2 linked regions of the Natranaerobius thermophilus JW/NM-WN-LF genome follow. The protein of the gene in region 1 binds, or shares a complex with, the protein of each later gene. Links are inferred from orthologs where the notes say so. Each region holds a gene or a part of one and is shown on either strand. Other genes may lie near its edges.

Region 1 (4,810 bases):
CAATTTTTAAAGTGGTATCCACTCCTACATCAGCACTTATTAAAATATCTTCTAGCTCTTCAAAGAACTCTTCATCAATCTTTTTACCTGTTAACAACTTTTCTATCTGGGACACGAATCCACGTCTAGTCTTTGTTAGACCGTCCTTGATTTTTGAAAATATCCCCATTTTTAACTGCACTCCTTTCTTATTTTCCAATCTAAGCGGTTTCTATTATATCATCATCTTCTAGTTTAACTGAAATAAGTTGACTGATGCCGGGTTCAGCCATGGTAATACCATAAAATCTATTAGCAGCTAACATAGTCTTTTTCCGATGAGTTATCACAATAAATTGTGTATTTTGGGCATAACTTTTCATAAATCTGGTCAGTATTTCTAAGTTAGATTCATCTAAAGAAGCATCTATTTCATCTAAAATGCAAAATGGTGTGGGTTTAATCTCGTGAACGGAGAAAAGTAAGGCAATGACAGTTAATGCCCGTTCACCTCCGGATAATAAAGATAAATTTTGTTTCTTTTTACCAGGTGGCTTGGCAATTATCTCTATACCTGTGTTTAACAGATCGCTTTCATCAGTGTATTCTAAATGAGCCGAACCTCCACCGTATATTTCTGTGAAAACTCTTTTAAATGTCTGATTAATCTTAGTGACTGTCTCTGAAAAACTATTTTTCATCGTAGAATCAATTTCTGATAATAATTTGTTTAATGATTTCTGAGCGGATCTCAAATCCTTTTGTTGATCTTTTAGGAAGTCCATCCTTTCTTGTAACCTGTTGTATTCTTCTATAGCGCCCAAATTGACTTCACCCAATTGATTTATCTCTGATTGGATGTTTTTAATCTGATATTCGTATTTTTTAAAATCATCAATGGCTTCTTTATGATTTAAAGCTTCCTGAGGTTCCATATCATACTGTTCATCAAGGCGTTCTAGTATATTTGATAGTTCTGTTTCAATTCTGCTCTTTTTCATCTTCAATTGAGAGCTCTGTTGGTCTATTTCTTTCTCTTGTTTGGCTAACTCTTTTTGACGAGTTTCTTTTTCACTTAGAGTTTCTCTCGTATTTTCTCGTTCTTGTTTCAGATTGTCCAAGGTATTGGATAATTCCCGCTGCTTTGTCCTAAGTTCTTCAATTTTGGTATGATTGTCTTTTTTCTCGTTGATAGTATCATTTATCTTTTCTGATAACTCTTTCAGCTCTTCCTTTATTTGAGGTAACTTTTCTTCCCGATAATATCTCGTTTTTTCATAAGTTTCCTGTCTGTCTTCACTGATATTTTTTAACCTTTCATCTAATTTCCCAACATTAACTTCAAAGGTTAATTTCTGTTCATTGAGCTTTTTGTATTCATCACTAGTTTGTTTAAATTCGGTTTCAAGTTCTTTAATATCCTGTTCGAGTTTACTTCTAGTTTGATCGAGTTCCTGTAATTTTGATTCCGTTTCTTCAATATTACTGTCTAAATCCGAAAGTTCCTGTTGTTTTGTCTGTTGTTTAAGCTGATAGACTTCTATGTCTTCTAGTATTTTGGCTTTTTCAGTTGCAAAATTCTCTTGATCTTTTCTCAACTCACCTAATTCCAAATCTAATTGATGTCGTTCAGACATCAACTTGTCAATATTGCTTCTTTTATTCTGAAGCTGTTCTTCTATCTGTTTTTGATCTTCCTGTAATTTTTGAAGTTCTTTTTGGGTAGTTGAGATCTGATTTTGTAATTTAGTTTTATTATCGTCATTGGATAGTTGCTGTTGCAAAGAAGAGGACGACTTTTTGTTACTTCCCCCTACCATAGCTCCTCCTGGTAAAATCAATTCGCCGTCTAGTGTAACTAGTTTAAGACTAAACTTGAGTTTTTTGGCTAACTCTAAACCAGTATCCATATTGGGTACAACAATAACTCGGCCTAACAGATGCTCGGCAACTACTCTGTATTTTTCAGATATAGTGATCAACTGTGAGGCTATACCAGTAATCTCACATTCTCTGATTATTTGACGTTGTTTTTGATTTAAGTATCTGGGTTGTAAATTATCTAAGGGCAGGCAAGTAGCTCTACCGAGTTTGTATTTCTTTAAATGTTCTAATACTTTTTTAGCTTCGGCATCATTAGCTGTAACTATATTCTGTTGAGCTTGTCCTAAAGCAGTTTCAATAGCTTTTAAATAATGTTTTTCCACAGATATGAGCTGTGAAACAGTTCCTATTACTCCACTCCAAGACTGGGGGTTATTTTCTTTTAGTTTTAAAACTTCTCTAACTCCCCTGGAAAAACTATCTGAATTATAGAACTCCTTTAAAGCTTCATACCTGGATTTATAACCTTGGAGTCTTTGATTAAGGTCATTTATACGATCTGTTAATTGTTGTTTTTCAGACTCTAACCCATCAATTCTTTGTTTTTCAGAGGTTATTTTAGTTACTAATTCATCCAGACGACTTTGTTTTGTTATTTGCTGCTCTTTTATTTGTTTAATTTTATTGTCAAGTTCTTCTTGTCTAGACTGTAATTTTTTTACTTCAGTTTTTAGCTCATCTAATTCCTTTTTAAGACGTGTTTGTTCCTTATAATAGTTATCATATTCAGTTTCTTTTCTTTGACGATGACTAATCACTTCTATTAAAGATGCTTTCGCATTTTCCAGTTCATTATTTTCTTGGGACATTTTATCAAGACGGTTTTTTATGTTATGCAAATCTTCTTCCACTTGATGTTTTTCTTTCTTCAGAGATTCATATTTATTATCAAGGTCTGTCAAGGAAGTTGTTAACTTCTCAATTTCTTTTTCAATATTTGCCTGTTCGGATTCAAGACGGACTTGTTCTTTTTCCAAATTTTCCTTACGCTCAGATAAAATTTTATCTTGTCCCTGTTTTTGTTCTATCTCACTTACTACTTCTACATTTTGCTGTTGCTGCTTCTCCATCTCTTTCTCCAAGTCAACTAACTGGGTTTTAATGGTTTCTAGTTCACTTTCAATAGTTCTAAGCTGAGAAGATATTTCTTCCTTGTTATTTTCTATCTGCTTATAAGTTTCATCTAATTCATACCATTTAGCTCTCTTTTCATCTATTCTATGAGCTAAAAGGTTTACTTCCAATTTCATCATTTTATCTTTAAGTTCTTTATACTTGCTAGCTCTTTCAGCTTGTTGTTTTAGAGGGGGTAATTGTTGATTTAATTCCTCGATAACATCGGAAACCCTGGAAAGATTGTGCTCAGTATCATTCAGCCGCTTAAGTGCTTCTTGCTTTCGCGTCTTATGTTTTAAAATACCTGAGGCTTCCTCAAAGAGATATCTCCTCTCATAAGGGGAAGCTGATAATATTTTGTCAATCTCTCCTTGGCTAATAATTGAATATGTATCTTTTCCCAAACCAGTATCCATGAAAGTTTCCTGAATATCTTTTAATCGACAAGGTGTTTTATTTAAAAAATATTCACTGTCTCCACTTCTGTAGTATTTTCTCTTAATTGTCACTTCATCGTAATCAAGTCCCAAATGCCCTTGAGAATTATCAAGAGTTAGCGTAACTTCTGCCATATTCATAGCTTTTTTATTTTGAGTACCGGAAAAAATGAAATCTTCCATTTTTTCACCACGAAGAGGTTTTGTTCGATGTTCTCCCAGTACCCATCGAATTGCATCACTGATATTACTTTTACCACAACCGTTAGGCCCAACTACGGCTGTGATACCATCAGAGAGCTCAAATGTTGTTTTTTCAGGAAAGGACTTAAAACCGACTAATTCTAGTTTTTTTAACAAAATACCACGCTCCTCTAGACTCCACGCAACAAAATACCTGCTTGTTTGCACAAGCAGGTACTGTAATAACAAGTTTCAATTGCTTTGAATCTCAATTTTAGCGAGATTCAAGATAAAATTTAATGGCTGTTCTTTCTTCACCATCAATCTCAATTTCAGTAAAAGCCGGGATACATACCAAATCAATCCCATTAGGAGATACAAACCCTCTCGCAATAGCAATCGCTTTTACTGCCTGATTAACGGCACCTGCTCCTACTGACTGAATCTCAGCAGCGCCATGTTCTCTCACTACAGCCGACAGTGCACCTGCAACAGCCTTTGGTTCTGATTGAGCAGAAACTTTTAGTACTTCCATTGTTTTAAAGCTTCCCCCTTTACTTGAATTGTTTTTTGTAATTTAACTTCTTCTTAACTTTGAAATGCACCAAAACTTTAATTGAATTGTTTTAGCTTACTTTATAATATACTATATGTTCATAGCAAATTCCTGCCACTTGGTTAAAATTAATTTATTTACTTAATTTTTGAAAAGCAAAATGAGCCGCATTCTGTTCTGCCTCTTTTTTGCTTTTACCACTGCCTCTACCCACGACTTCATTGTTAATTTGGACTTCAGCAACAAAACTCTTGTCATGATCTGGACCCGATTCTTTAACAATTTGATATTTAGGTGGATCACCATATCTATCCTGTACTAATTCTTGTATCATAGTTTTATAATCACCAATCCGTTGATTATCAATATGACTTAATTGATCTTTAAATAAGTCAAGAATCAGTTGTTTCGTTTGATCGTAATTTGTTTGTAAGTAAACAGCTCCAATTAAAGCTTCAACTGTATCTGCCAGGGTAGAACGCCGGTCTCTTCCTCCAGTACTATCCTCGCCTTTGCCTAACCTTAAATATTTTCCCAGATCTAATTTTTCTGCAATTTTAACTAAAGATAATTCGCACACTAACTCTGCTCTTAATTTGGTAAGCTCACCCTCAGGTAGCTCAGGGTATTTTTTATATAATGTTTCGCTGATTGC
Region 2 (4,321 bases), 290 kb from region 1 along the record:
GAGACATCTTCCAGCAGCTTCTGTCCATCCAGTTTTAACACCGTCGGCTTCACTCAACTCATCCAACAGTTTATTATCATTGTTTAAGTATCTCCAGTCAGCATCTCCTTTTTCCCAAGGAATAAGTTTTTCCTTGGTACTTACAATTTCAGCAAACTTACTTTTCTTTAGAGCTTCTTTAGCAATAATAGTCATATCATAAGCCGTGGAATAATGATTGTCGGAAGGTAAACCATGAGGATTTTGAAAGTTTGTATTTTTCGCTCCCAGGGATTCAGCTCTGTCCGTCATATTTCGTGCGAAACTTTCTATATCACCATCAATGTGTTCCGCAATGGCATGTGCCGCATCATTGCCCGATTCTAGCATTAATCCATACAACATAGCTTCTAGAGTTAACTGTTCATCTTCCTGTAAGTAAATTGAAGACCCTTCCACCTCTGAAGCAGCTTCACTGGCTGTCACTACTTCGTTTAAATTACCACGTTCTAAAGATAATAAAGCTGTCATTACCTTTGTAGTACTCGCCATAGGTAATTGTTTATGACTATTTTGTTCGTATAGAACTCTACCAGTTTTGACATCAACTAAACATGCGCTAGTGGCTGTAATTTCTTCTTCTAGTTCTTCTATTTCTTTTAGCTCATATAAATCTTCTTCGGGTAGAGCATTAGTCAAATTGGAATTAGCCAATACCAGTAATCCAATAATTAAACCAGCTATTAATTTAACTAGTACTGGTTCATGCTTCACAGGCATGAACTCAACTCCTTATTTTTTAAGCTATATTTCTGATTTTAAATATATTAACTATTATAAAAAAATATGCCCTCGAGTCATTGAACTCGAGGGTCATTAGGAGAATCCGGATTGGTATTTGTACCTTCCTGTGAATTTTGGTCTTCATCACTCTGAGAGGTCATTGATTTTATAGAATCAAATAAATTCGGTGCCACATCTATAAGTCTATCCCATAGAGGATAGTCATCTACAGTAAGAAGTCTTACCTGATCATCTCCTACTACTAAGAAAGCCACGGGTTGAACAGAAACTCCTGCTCCACTGCCACCTCCAAATGGTAATGAATCGCTATTATCTTGTGGTTTTTGTTCATTCTGTGTTTCAAACTCGCTTCCTCCTGCAGCAAATCCAAAACTAACTCTTGATATTGGAATAATCACTTTTCCATCAGGTGTTTCTACTGCATCTCCTACAATTGTATTAACTTCAACCATACCTTTAATACTTTCCATAGCCGTTTTCATCAAGCTTTGTATGGGGTGCTCTTGGTGATCTTCCATTGATAAATCCTCCTTTTGATTTCGTATACAAGATTACTGATTCCAATCATTACAAAATGAATTCCCCTCATGCTAAAAACAAACTCTGTCTCCATTTCAAAACAGCTAAAATCGTAGTTGGGATTCAACTGATAAAATTTGTCATAATCACGGCTTTTATGCATTTTTTTTAACAGGAATTCTAAATTGCCTAAAAAAATCCAAGCCAAACCTCCTACAATTCCAGTTTGAAATGCATTTTGTAGACCAAAATTAACTTTCACACTTAGCTTGTGTAATCTAGCGTATTTTAAAAATATATTAGAAAATATCTTTGCTTTAGCAATTTTGTGCGTAAATTGATTCATTTGTTGCATTGGTGAGGGCTGTTGAAACTTTAGCTTTGTGCCTGATTCTATTCTTTGTTTTTCACTTGAGAGTTTAACTTCTGTTGAAACTTGTTTTCCTTTTTTTCGAAAGTAAGGTATCCTGAAATTAAAGCCAAGGGAATTTCGAAATAAACCAATCCGTGCGTATAAATCCTCTCTCGTTGAGTTTTTGACAAAAACTATACTCACGAAAATTGGGCAGATTAAACAAGTCAAGTACAGTGCCGGGATAATTAACAATAAATATTTCATTTAATTCTCACCTACAAAGACAGGGATTATCTTCCTATTTATTATAATAACCAAATTATAGGAAAATATAAAAAACTCTTCCAAATCATATTATGATTGGAAGAGTTTAATTGTTTTCGGTATATTGATTGTCAAATAAAGTTTGTGAAAAATCTTCCGGTCTAGGAAGTTCTTCAATAGAGTTCAATCCGAAATGTAATAAAAATTTATCAGTAGTTCCAAAAAGTATAGGTTTACCTGGGACATCCTTTCTTCCTACAGATCTAATCAGTTCTCTTTCCATTAACGAGTATAAGACCCGATCAACTCTTACTCCTCTAATTTCTTCGATCTCAACTCTAGTTATTGGTTGTCGATAAGCAATTATTGCTAAGGTTTCTAGTGCAGCCTGACTCAATCCCCTTTGAGATTCGTTACCCATCATTTTTTTAATATACGGGTTTAATTCCGGTTTTGTTGTTAATTGATACCCACCAGCCACCTGTGTAATTTGCAGTCCAGATTTTGATTCATTTAGATCTGATTGTAAATCTTTAATTACTTCTCTGATCATAGCTTGATCTTTCTCAATAATTCTAGCAAGTTCTTGTAGTGAAACTGCTTCACCTTTTGCAAATAATATTCCTTGAATAATCCCTTTAAGTTCTTCGCCTTTCAATACACTCTCCCTCCACCAAAATAAATTTAAGACAATTCGATCCACAATGGACTTTTTATTCCCTGTTGTGAAACTGAAAGTTTACCTTCTTTTACAAGATCTAATAAAGCTATGAAAGTTGCGATAATTTCTAAACGAGTTGGGAATTGTTCAAACAATTCTTGAAAATGCATAGTCTGCTTTTCTCTATTTTTCAATAGTTTCATTAACACATCCTTCTGTTCTGATATCGATACTTCATTAGTGTCTATAGTCTCAACCTTATTATCTAAAGCCTGTTTTTTTAGTACATTCTGAAATGCTTTTAGTAAATCATGCATACCGACATTCCCAATGGGAATTTCCTCTTGTTCCTGAAAAGGAATTTTAGGTTGTTCTCTCCAGTATACCTGAAATCTTTCTTGTTCTTTTTCTTTAAGATGATAAGCTATTTCTTTGAAATAGCGATATTCCATAATCTTAGTCAACAGCTCTTCCTTGGGGTCTGTTTCTTCTTCATCTTCAGTTTCTTTATTAGTCTGTTTAGGAAGAAGCTCTCTTGATTTCAATTCCATTAATCTAGCAGCCATAACCAGAAATTCACTGGCAATTTCCAAGTTGAATCTTTCCCATTCTTCTAAATAAGATAAGTATTGGTCAGTTATCTCTGATATGGATATATCATATATGTCTACTTCCGCTTTTTTAACCAGGTGATATAAAAGATCCAAAGGACCTTCAAAATTAGGTAAAGAAACCTGGTATTTCAAAGTCACCACCACCTGTTATATCAACTGAAAAGGTAAATACAAGATAGATAATATAATTATGGTTAGAGGCCACAAAATTGCTCTAATGGCCCCGGAAACAATTAGTAGTATTAAGATTATAAAACCATACTGGTCTAAATAATTAAAGTACTCTTCAAATCTTCTTGGTACTATTGCTCGCAAGATTCTCGACCCATCCAATGGAGGAACCGGGAGCAAATTAAAAATCGCCAAAAAAATATTAAACAAGACAATATAATATAAGACAGGATGATTGTAATTCGGATTCAAAGCAACACCGGGACCAATACCACCAAGTCCCTGTGTAAATCTCAAATAAAAGTCAGATACGCCCAAAAATATAAAAGCCATAATAAGATTGCTAACAGGTCCTGCCAGTGAAACAAGTAACATCCCATGTCGCATATCAACATCTCTTCTAAAATTTACTGGATTTACAGGAACAGGTTTAGCCCATCCAAACCCAGCAATGGCAACCATTAGAAAACCTATGGGATCCAAGTGATCTAATGGATTTAAAGTTAACCGCCCTTGGGCTTTAGCGGTCTCATCACCTAAATAATAGGCTATTCTACCATGAGAGTATTCATGAACAGTTAAAGCAATTAAAAGTGCCGGAATTATATGCAAAATGTCTCCTATAAATATATTATCCATGCATATCTTCTCCTTTCTGTTCAAAAAAATCTAGCACATATTCTAATTCTTCTTCAGGAGTTGTAACCAGTCCGTCTAATCTTGCTTTTCTAACTTCTTCTAAAGCCGTTTTATAAACAGGACCTGGCTTTATCCCTAGAGTTTTAAGATCTTCCCCAGTAATACTAACTCCAGCTCCAATTAACTCCTCTAGATAGTAATATATTTTGTTCTTTATTTTTTGATTCTCCTTATCAGCTAACACAAATAGAATAGTTTCCAGAGGAATCTCTTCTAAATTTTGTACTAGTTCACTATTTTTCTCGGTATACTCTA

What was found. The genes of interacting proteins can lie anywhere in the genome.
Region 2: the proteins of smc (region 1) and NTHER_RS08345 are in contact, whole or in part, in a crystal structure (PDB 3ZGX), measured with the Bacillus subtilis proteins. The link is inferred for Natranaerobius thermophilus JW/NM-WN-LF from one-to-one orthologs.

What each region holds. Positions count from the first base shown.
Region 1 is NC_010718.1:1,434,664-1,439,473, reverse strand. What follows is about bases 1-4,173. They hold smc (chromosome segregation protein SMC), read right to left. Parts: upstream 3,777-4,173; coding sequence 201-3,776; downstream 1-200. Other genes in these bases: NTHER_RS06905 (stage V sporulation protein S), read right to left, coding at 3,874-4,134; ftsY (signal recognition particle-docking protein FtsY), read right to left, coding at 1-169. In the rest of the region: rnc (ribonuclease III), read right to left, coding at 4,289-4,810. UniProt on the Bacillus subtilis protein: Required for chromosome condensation and partitioning.
Region 2 is NC_010718.1:1,727,114-1,731,434, forward strand. Bases 1,468-4,321 are described here. They hold NTHER_RS08345 (segregation and condensation protein A), read right to left. Parts: upstream 3,329-4,321; coding sequence 2,606-3,328; downstream 1,468-2,605. Other genes in these bases: NTHER_RS08335 (DUF2953 domain-containing protein), read right to left, coding at 1,468-1,921; scpB (SMC-Scp complex subunit ScpB), read right to left, coding at 2,028-2,579; NTHER_RS08350 (site-2 protease family protein), read right to left, coding at 3,344-4,006; NTHER_RS08355 (CBS domain-containing protein), read right to left, coding at 3,999-4,321. Outside these bases: NTHER_RS08325 (D-alanyl-D-alanine carboxypeptidase family protein), read right to left, coding at 1-759; ytfJ (GerW family sporulation protein), read right to left, coding at 837-1,301; more of NTHER_RS08335, read right to left, coding at 1,265-1,467. UniProt on the Bacillus subtilis protein: Participates in chromosomal partition during cell division. May act via the formation of a condensin-like complex containing Smc and ScpB that pull DNA away from mid-cell into both cell halves.